DNA from 2 places in the Iamia sp. genome. Region 1 is predicted to be linked to the other one. Evidence: predicted binding sites of a transcription regulator. Region 1 holds the regulator's gene; the other holds the start of a gene.
What was found. Region 1 encodes LexA, which represses DNA repair genes until DNA is damaged. Its sites were predicted from a motif close to CGAACNNNNGTTCG; they were not measured.
Positions count from the first base shown of each region.

Region 1 (4,762 bases):
GCCCGTCGGGGATCCCGGCGGCGGACCGCACCGCCGCGGCGGGGCTGTCCTCGTCGCCGACGGCGAGCACCGGGTACCAGGTGTCGAGCACCTTGGTGGCGTCGCCCCGGGTCGAGATCGTGGTCAGACCGACCCCCGACGCGATCCGGGTGGTGGGGGGACGGGGCTCTGCGGTCACGGGTGCTCCTGGTCGGGGGACGGGCCGAGGATAGGGGAGCCCGGCGCGACGTCAGGCCTGCGAGCAGGGCAGGAAGGGCCGAGGATGCCGACCCGCGCGCCCGGCGCGCACCTCGGGTCGTCGTCCTGCGGCCCTCACGCCGCGGGTGGGCCGGTGACGGGCCGTATCGTGGCGGTCGTGACCGACCTCCTGGCCCTGACCGCCGAGCTGGTCGACGTGGCCTCCGAGAGCTTCGCGGAGGCGGCGCTCGTCGGGCGGATCGAGGCCGACCTGCGGGCCGTGCCCGGCCTCGACGTGACGCGCGTGGGTGACAACGTGGTGGCCCGCACCGCCCTCGGTCGGGCCGAGCGGGTGATCCTCGCCGGTCACACCGACACCGTGCCCGCCGTCGACGGCAACGGGCGGGCCCGCATCGAGGGCGACACCCTCTGGGGCGTGGGCTCGACCGACATGAAGAGTGGCGTGGCCGTGATGCTCGACCTGGCCCGCACCGTGACCGCGCCGGCGGTCGACGTCACCTGGGTCTTCTACGCCCGCGAGGAGGTCGCCGCCGCCCACAGCGGCCTCGGCGAGCTGGTCGAGAAGCGGCCGGACCTGCTGGCCGGTGACCTGGCGATCCTGGGTGAGCCCACCGACGCGACGGTCGAGGCCGGCTGCCAGGGGACGCTGCGCGCCGAGCTCACACTCGTCGGGGCGCGGGCCCACATCGCCAGGCCGTGGATGGGCCGCAACGCGATCCACCGCCTCGCCGACGTGCTCGCCGCGGTGGCGGCGGTGCCCGAGCGGCGACCGGTGCTGGCCGGGTGCGAGTACCGCGAGGCGTTGCAAGCGGTCGGGGTCGAGGGGGGAGTGGCGGGTAACGTCGTGCCCGACCGGGCCATGGTGACGCTGAACCACCGCTTCGCCCCCGACCGCACCCTGGAGGAGGCCGTCGCGCACGTCAGGGCCACCGTCGCCCCGTTCATGGGCGACGGTGACGCCTTCGAGGTCGTCGATGCCGCGCCCGCCGCCGCGCCGGCGGTCGACCACCCGCTGCTGGCCCGGGTCATCGAGCGCCACGGCCTGGCGGTCCGCGCCAAGCTCGGGTGGACCGATGTGGCCCGCTTCGCCGCGCTCGGTGTGCCCGCCGCCAACCTCGGTCCGGGCGACGCGACCCTGGCCCACAGCGCGGACGAACGAGTGGCGCGGGCCCCCATCGAGACCTGCCACGCCGTGCTCTCCGACCTCATCGGGTGACCCGGTCCGTGACCCCACGCTGGGGAACCCGGCGACGGTGAGCACCTCGATCGGTGCCGCCGGGCCCCACGTCGAGCTGGGGGATCAGGACGCCACCGCCGGAGCACTCTCCGGGACCTCGGGCGAGATGGCCTTCGCCCGCCTGACCTGACCCCTGTCGCGCCGGTCGGACACCGGGTGCCGGTGCGGTGCTGTCAGGGGCCGATCGCGCGCGCCACGTCGAGAAGGCGCCGGCTGTAGAGGTCGTCGGGCCCGTCGGTGCCCAGGTCTCGGGCCGTGGTGAGCAGCCGCTCGACCGTCTCGGCGGCGCTCAGGCCGGTGGCCACGAGCAGGGCGGCGGCGCCGGCGACGTGCGGCGCGGCCATCGACGTGCCTGTGAGACAGCCGTAGGCCTCGGACTCACCGGCCGGCACCGGCAGGGTGGAGAAGATGCCGTCGCGCTCGCGACATCCGTCGCCCCCCGCAGCGCGTGCCTCGCCCCCGGGGGCGCTCAGGGCCCACCGGGCGCCACCCGCACCCTCGGAGTACGGCGCCACCGTCTCGGTCGCAGTGACCGCCGAGACGACCAGCACCGGCATGTCGCCCAGGTCGGTGCGATCGTCCCCGTTCCCGGCGGCCACGACCACCACGACCCCGGCGGTCCACGCCTCGTCGATGGCCTCGGTCAGCTCCGAGCCGCCGATGTCGGCGCCGACCCCCACCGAGAGGTTGACCACCTGCGCTCCGGCCCCGACCGCCCACCGCACGCCGGCGGCCACGTCGGCACCCTGCCCCGTCGCCCCGCACGGGCGGCGCCTGCAGGGCTCGGTGACCAGGGCCCGCACCGACACCAGGTCCGCCTCGGGCGCCACGCCGGCAACGCCGGTGCCGTTCTCTGCGGTGGCGGTGGCGATGCCGGCCACGTGGGTGCCGTGACCGTCGGGATCGGTGTCGCCGCCGGCCCGGCACCGGTCGGGGTCACCCTCTGCGCCGACGCAGTCGATCGACCCCACCACCCGGTCGCGGAGGTCAGGGTGACGGGTGTCGACGCCGCTGTCGATCACGGCGACGACCACGTCGTCGCCCCGGGTCACGGCCCACGCCTCGCGGACACCGATGAGGTCGAGGTTCCACTGGGCGTCCCCGGCGCGTGCCGGGTCCGGACCCCGGTCGCCACGGCCGAGAGCGCCAGCGGTCTCGAGCACGACGAGGCCCAAGAAGGCGGCGGCGGTGCCCACCACCAGAAGGCGACGGACGGTGGGCACCGCACCAGTGTGGCGCGTCGGGCGATGACCCCCGGCGTCAGACCCGGCGCAGGACGCTGACCACCCGGCCGAAGATGGAGACGTCCTCGGGATCGAACACCATGTCGGTGAGGCGCTCGTTGGCCGGGCGCAGGATGACCTTGTCGCCCTTGGGGTGGTAGGTCTTCACCGTGGCCTCGTCGCCCGGGGTGCCGGCGACGACCATCTCGCCCCGCTCGGCGCCGGGTTGGGAGCGGGCGACGACGAAGTCGCCGTCGAGGATGCCGGCATCGATCATGGAATCACCCCGGACCCGCAGCATGAAGAGGTCGCCCTCGCCGGTGAGGTCGGCGGACACCGGCATCGACTCGGTGATGTTCTCGGCCGCCAGCACGTCGGTGCCGGCGGCGACATCGCCCACGATGGGCACGTGGCGCACCTGGCCCCGCTCGACCACGCCGCCGGACATGGAGTCGTAGCGGACCTCGATGGCCCGCGGCTTGCTGGGGTCGCGCCGCAGGTAGCCCCGCTTCTGGAGGGTGGCGAGGTGGTTGTGCACGGTGGAGGGAGAGGTGAGGCCCACCGAGGTGCCGATCTCGCGGACCGAGGGCGGGTAGCCCCGCTCGCGCATGCTGGCCTCGATGCAGTCGAGGATCTGGCGCTGGCGGGCGGTGAGCTGGGGGGTGGCCATCGTCGTGTCTCCCTTGCTGAGCACCGGCTCGGGCGACCGGGCGTACGAGGGACGGTACCACGTGCGGAGCCCTCTGCCAAACACCTGTTCCTCATACGTGTGTTCGTGATGGGGGTTGACGGCGGAACGCCTGTTCGGGCACAGTACCGAACAGGCGTTCCGTTCCGCTGCCCCCGGCTCACTGTCACACCCCTCAGGGAGGATGTCCCCATGGCCGCAGTCCTCAGCCCCGCACCGTCGTCCCGCCCGGGCCTCGCCCCCCATCGTCCCCCGGCGCCCCGCCCCGTCCTCCGGGTCATCGATGGAGGTCGGTCGTCGACCGCCATGGCCCCGGTGTACCGCCGGCGCCGGATCGTCGCCGCCCTGGCGCTGGCCACCGTGATCGTCCTGGCCGTGATGGCGGCCGAGGCGGGCCGGGATCTCGCGGCGGGGTGGGCGGCACCCGTCCCCGCCACCATCGAAGGGCGCACCGTGGTCGTCGAGGCGGCCCCGGGTGACACGCTCTGGACCGTGGCCCGTCGGGTGCGGCCCACCGGCGACGTGCGCCCGGTCGTCGAGGCCATGCTCTCCGAGCGCGGCAGCGCCGAGCTGCAGGTGGGCGACGCGGTCCGCGTCCCCGCCGGCTGAGAGGCCGCGCCAACAGTCGTCGCCCGCCGCGCCCACAGCCGGCCGATCCGCCCGGTCGCGGGCGGGGATCGGCGTCGGTGGGCCGGTAGCGTCCCGGTCGTGCGTTGCCCCGGCTGCTCGGCTCTCGATGACAAGGTGGTCGACTCGCGCGCCTCCGACGACGCATCGGCCATCCGCCGTCGGCGGGAGTGCCTCTCCTGCGGACACCGGTTCACCACCTTCGAGCGGGTGGACGAGGCCCCCCTGGTGGTGGTGAAGACCACCGGGGAGCGCCAGGCGTTCGACCGCGACAAGGTCGTGGCCGGCGTGCTGGCGGCGGCCAAGAACCGCCCCGTCACCCTCCCGCAGATCGACGCCCTGGCCACCGGGGTCGAGGATGCGCTGCGGCGGCGCGGCGGCGATGTCGAGTCCACGCGCATCGGCCTCGCCGTCCTCGAGCGCCTCCGTGGCCTCGACGAGGTGGCGTACCTTCGCTTTGCCAGCGTCTACAAGGACTTCACCGGTGTCGACGACTTCGCCGACGAGCTCCGCCTGCTGCTGAAGGAGCCCGACGGCTCCACCCCGGTCGAACCGGGCTGATCACCGGGTCCGGGCCGGGCCCGGACCGTGGTCAGGCGCGCCGGTCCCGCACCAGGCGCCAGAAGAGCACGCCGTCCTGCTCCATCAGGTGCGCCGTGGTCCACCGTCGGGCCTCGGGTTCGCCCGGCGCGTGAGCGATGCGCGGGGCGGAGCCCCCGACCACCATCGGGTCGAGGGTGAGGCACAGCTCGTCGACCACGTCGGCGGCCACCAGCACGCCGTTGAGCG
Region 1 is NZ_DATLXO010000063.1:66,265-71,026, forward strand. It holds gene VNL12_RS06580 (DapH/DapD/GlmU-related protein) at 1-178, opposite strand, end outside; gene dapE (succinyl-diaminopimelate desuccinylase) at 356-1,414, shown strand; gene VNL12_RS06590 (S8 family serine peptidase) at 1,609-2,658, opposite strand; gene lexA (transcriptional repressor LexA) at 2,696-3,328, opposite strand; gene VNL12_RS06600 (hypothetical protein) at 3,539-3,955, shown strand; gene nrdR (transcriptional regulator NrdR) at 4,055-4,534, shown strand; gene VNL12_RS06610 (dihydrofolate reductase family protein) at 4,566-4,762, opposite strand, start outside.

Region 2 (4,762 bases), on a different contig from region 1:
AACCTCGGCCACCGTCTTGCCCTTGAACGTGATGTCGAGGGTCTCACGGTTGTACCGGGCGCCCTTGCACACCTCGCACGGCACGTAGACGTCGGGCAGGAAGTGCATCTCGATCTTGATCGTGCCGTCCCCCGCGCACGCCTCGCAGCGCCCGCCCTTCACGTTGAACGAGAACCGCCCCGGCAGGTAGCCGCGGACCTTGGCCTCCTGGGTCTGGGCGAAGAGCTTCCGGACGTGATCCCAGACCCCCGTGTAGGTGGCGGGGTTCGACCGGGGGGTGCGGCCGATCGGTGACTGGTCGATGTTGATGACCTTGTCGAGCAGCTCGATGCCATCGATGCGCTTGTGGCGCCCGGGCGGCACCTTGGCCCGGTAGATCGTCTGCATCAGCGACCGCAGGAGGATGTCGTTGATCAACGTCGACTTGCCCGACCCCGACACGCCGGTGATCGACACGAAGCACCCGAGGGGGATGTCGACGTCGATGCCGGTGAGGTTGTGCTCCCGGGCCCCCTTGATCGAAAGCCACTCGTCGCCCGGCTCGCGCCGCACCTCGGGCACCGGGATCGATCGCTTCCCCGAAAGGTACTGGCCGGTGACCGACGCCTTGCTCGTGAGCAGACCCTCGTAGGGGCCGGCGTAGACGACCTCGCCGCCGTGCTCGCCGGCGCCGGGGCCGATGTCGACGACGTGGTCGGCCACCGCGATGGTCTCCTCGTCGTGCTCGACGACGAGCACCGTGTTGCCCAGGTCGCGCAGGCGCATGAGGGTCTCGATGAGGCGCTTGTTGTCGCGCTGGTGCAGGCCGATCGACGGCTCGTCGAGCACGTAGAGCACGCCGACCAGCCCGGAACCGATCTGGCTGGCCAGGCGGATCCGCTGGGCCTCACCCCCGGCCAGGGTGGCAGCCGAGCGCGACAGCGACAGGTAGTCGAGCCCGACGTCGAGCAGGAAGCTCAGCCGGGCGTTGATCTCCTTGAGCACCGCCTCGGCGATGAGCCGGTCACGCTCGGAGAGCACCACCGCGCCCAGCACCCCGGCGACGTCGCGGATCGACATGGCCGAGAGCTCGGAGATCGCCCGGCCGTCGATGGTGACCGACCGGATGAACGGCTTGAGGCGGGTGCCGTCGCACTCGGGGCAGGGCACCTCGCGCATGTAGCCCTCGAACTGCTCGCGCTGGGAGTCGCTCTCGGTGTCGGAGTGGCGCCGCTGGAGCCACGGGATCACACCCTCGTAGGCGGCGTGGTAGGTGCGGACCCGCCCGTAGCGGTTCTTGTACCGGACCTCGACCCGGCCGATGCCCTTGCCGTGCAGCAGCTTGTTCTGCTGGGCCGCCTTGAGCGACCGCCACGGCACGTCGAGGGGGATGTCGTGCTCGATGCCGACGGCCTCGAGGATGCGGTGGAACCAGGTGGCGTGCCCGCTGGCCCAGGGGTGGATGGCCCCGTCGGTGATGCTGAGGTCGGGGTCGGGCACGATCAGCTCGGGGTCGACCTCGAAGCGGGTGCCCAGGCCGTCGCAGCGGGGGCAGGCGCCGTAGGGCGAGTTGAACGAGAAGCTGCGGGGGGCCAGCTCGTCGAAGCTCTCGCCGTCGACGGGGCAGGCCAGGTGCTGGCTGAAGGTGAGCACCTCGGGCTCGTCCTCGCCCTCGGCCCGCTCCTCGCGGGGGACGAGCTGCACCTCGGCCACCCCGTCGGCGAGGGCCAGGGCGGCCTCCAGCGACTCGGTCAGCCGGTTCTCGATGCCCTCACGACGCACCAGGCGGTCGACGACGACCTCGATGGTGTGCTGCTCGTAGCGGCCCAGGTCGATCTTTTCGGTGAGCTCGTGGAGCTCGCCGTCGATGCGGGCTCGCGAGTAGCCCTGCTGGGAGAGGTCGGCGAGGAGGGTCTCGTAGTTGCCCTTGCGGCCCCGCACGACCGGCGCCAGCACCTGGAAGCGGGTGCCGTCGGGCAGCTCGAGGATGCGGTCGACGATCTGCTGAGGGGTCTGACGGGCGATGACGACGCCGTGGGTGGGGCAGTGCGGGGTCCCGATGCGGGCGAAGAGCAGCCGCAGGTAGTCGTAGATCTCGGTGATGGTGCCGACGGTGGAGCGGGGGTTCTTCGACCCCGACTTCTGGTCGATCGAGATGGCCGGCGAGAGGCCCTCGATGAAGTCGACGTCGGGCTTGTCCATCTGGCCCAGGAACTGCCGGGCGTAGGACGACAGCGACTCCACGTAGCGGCGCTGGCCCTCGGCGTAGATGGTGTCGAACGCCAGGGACGACTTGCCCGAGCCCGACAGCCCGGTGAAGACGATCAGCCGATCGCGGGGCAGGTCGAGGTCGATGCCCCGGAGGTTGTGCTCGCGGGCCCCACGAATGACGAGAGAATCGGACACAGCCCTCCACTGTACCCGCGCCACCAACCCGGCGAACATGCGTACGACGGTCATTCTGAGCCTCGCGCGACGACATGCGCGGCGAAGCCATCGGGCCGGTCGGGAGGAGCGCCGGCTCGGTCTCCGAGCAAGATGATCAGACCGAGGATCGCTGAGCCGGCAGAACACTTGATGCTCCGGCCCGAGGGCTGGCTCTCGAGGCGTCGACCGGCGGGCGGGCGCCCCGTCACCGCCAGCGCCGATGGACGACGGAGGCTCACACCCCGGCCGGATCGGCCGATTGGTCGCCGTGACCACGACCGAGGAGGGCACGGCGGCCGCCGTTGTGGACGTTGCGCCGGTCGGCCCGGCCGACTCTGTGGCCGTGCGACCCCGAGCCGTGGCGGCGACCGCCCTCGTCGCGGCATTGCTCCTCGCCGTCCTCCGACTCCTCAACCACGACCTCGACCCCTCGCAGTTCACGCGCTTCGGCGAGAACATGACCGAGCGCGGACCTGAGGCGAACGGGTTCGTGCGCAACGACACGGGTTACGACGGGCAGTTCTTCCACCGTCTCGCCCGAGCCCCCGGCAGTCGGGCCGAGCGGGTCGACGGGGTGCGGTTCGACCGGCCGGTGTTCCGCACCCGTCGCATCGCGTACCCCGGGGTCACCTGGTTGGCGTCACTCGGGCGGCCGCCGCGCGCTCGTCCCGTGGGCCCTCATCGGTGTCAACGTGGTGGCCACCGCTGCGCTGGCGGCCGGAGCCGCAACCCTGGCGCGAGGGCGGGGTCGCAGCGCCTGGTGGGGTCTGGTCCCGACCATGTGGCCGGGCGTCCTGGTCGGCCTGTCCTACGACTTGTCCGAGGTGATGGCCGCCGCCCTTCTCATCGCCACCGTCCTCGCCCTCCGGCGATCGCGCTGGACCTTCGCCACCGTCACCCTCACGGCTTCGGTGATGACCCGGGAGACCGCCGTCATCATGGCGGGAGCGGTCGTGCTGGCGGCGTTGTCGACGCGGGTCGGCTCCCGGTCTGATGCACGGTGGTGGGGTCGAGGTCCGGTCCCGCCCGTCAGCGTCGGGCTGGTGCCGATCGGGGCGATGGTTGGTTGGCACCTCGTCCTCAGCTGGTGGTTCGCGGGCGACGAGGTGGACTTCCGCTACCCCACCGAGATCATCCTGCTCGGGTTCGTGTTGATGCTTGACCTCGCCCCCGGCTCCGCACCCAGCTGGCCAAGGTGCTCGGGGTCCTGTTCGTGACCTCACTGCCCGTCTGGCTCACCATCTGACCCGGCGCCGGTCGACCCAACGGCGCAGACCAGGCTCAGCCGACCTGGCGGAGCTCGCGCTTGAGGTCCTTGATCTCGTCCCGGAGGCGCGCCGCGTACTCGAAGCGCAGGTCCGAGCTGGCCTCGTGCATCTCCTCCTCGAGGGTGTGGATGAGCCGGGCCAGCTCCTCGCCGGGCAGGTTGGCCAGCTCCTCACGGCGGGCCTTGTCCGCCGCGCTGTCGCGCCGCCGGTCACCGCCGGGGACGGGGGTGGTCTCGGCCGGGCGCATCAGGGCCAGGATGTCGGTGACGGCCTTGCGGATGGTCTGGGGGTCGATGCCGTGCTCGATGTTGTAGGCCTGCTGCAGTCCCCGCCGCCGGTTGGTCTCGCTGATGGCCCGCTGCATCGAGGGCGTCACCTTGTCCGCGTACATGATCACCTGGCCCTCGACGTTGCGGGCGGCGCGGCCGATGGTCTGGATCAGCGACGTCTCGCTGCGGAGGAAGCCCTCCTTGTCGGCGTCGAGGATCGCCACCAGCGACACCTCGGGCAGGTCGAGGCCCTCGCGCAGCAGGTTGATGCCGACCAACACGTCGAACCCACCGAGGCGCAGGTCGCGGAGGATCTCGATGCGCTGGATCGTGTCGACCTCGCTGTGGAGGTAGCGAACCTTCACACCCAGCTCGAGCAGGTAGTCGCTGAGGTCCTCGGCCATCTTCTTGGTGAGGGTCGTGACCAGCACCCGATCACCGCGGGTGACCCGACCGTTGATCTGCTCCATCAGGTCGTCGATCTGGCCCTTGGTCGGCTTCACCACGACCTCGGGGTCGACGAGCCCGGTGGGCCGCACCACCTGCTCGACCACGTTGGTGGAGCGTTCCAGCTCGTAGGGGCCGGGGGTGGCCGACAGGAAGAGGGTCTGGCCGATGCGCTCCATGAACTCCTCGAAGCGCAGAGGCCGGTTGTCGGCCGCTGAGGGCAGTCGGAACCCGTGCTCGATCAGGTTCTCCTTGCGGCTGCGGTCGCCCTCGTACTGGCCGTGGAGCTGGGGGACGGTCTGGTGGCTCTCGTCGATCACCATCAGGAAGTCACGGGGGAAGTAGTCGAGCAGCGTGGACGGAGCCTCGCCC
Region 2 is NZ_DATLXO010000082.1:7,726-12,487, forward strand. It holds gene uvrA (excinuclease ABC subunit UvrA) at 1-2,385, opposite strand, end outside; gene VNL12_RS08695 (hypothetical protein) at 2,642-2,824, opposite strand; gene VNL12_RS08700 (hypothetical protein) at 3,186-3,623, shown strand; gene uvrB (excinuclease ABC subunit UvrB) at 3,688-4,762, opposite strand, start outside.
Region 2: uvrA (excinuclease ABC subunit UvrA) is a predicted target of LexA. The motif match lies at 2,418-2,431, and genes of this name have one in related genera.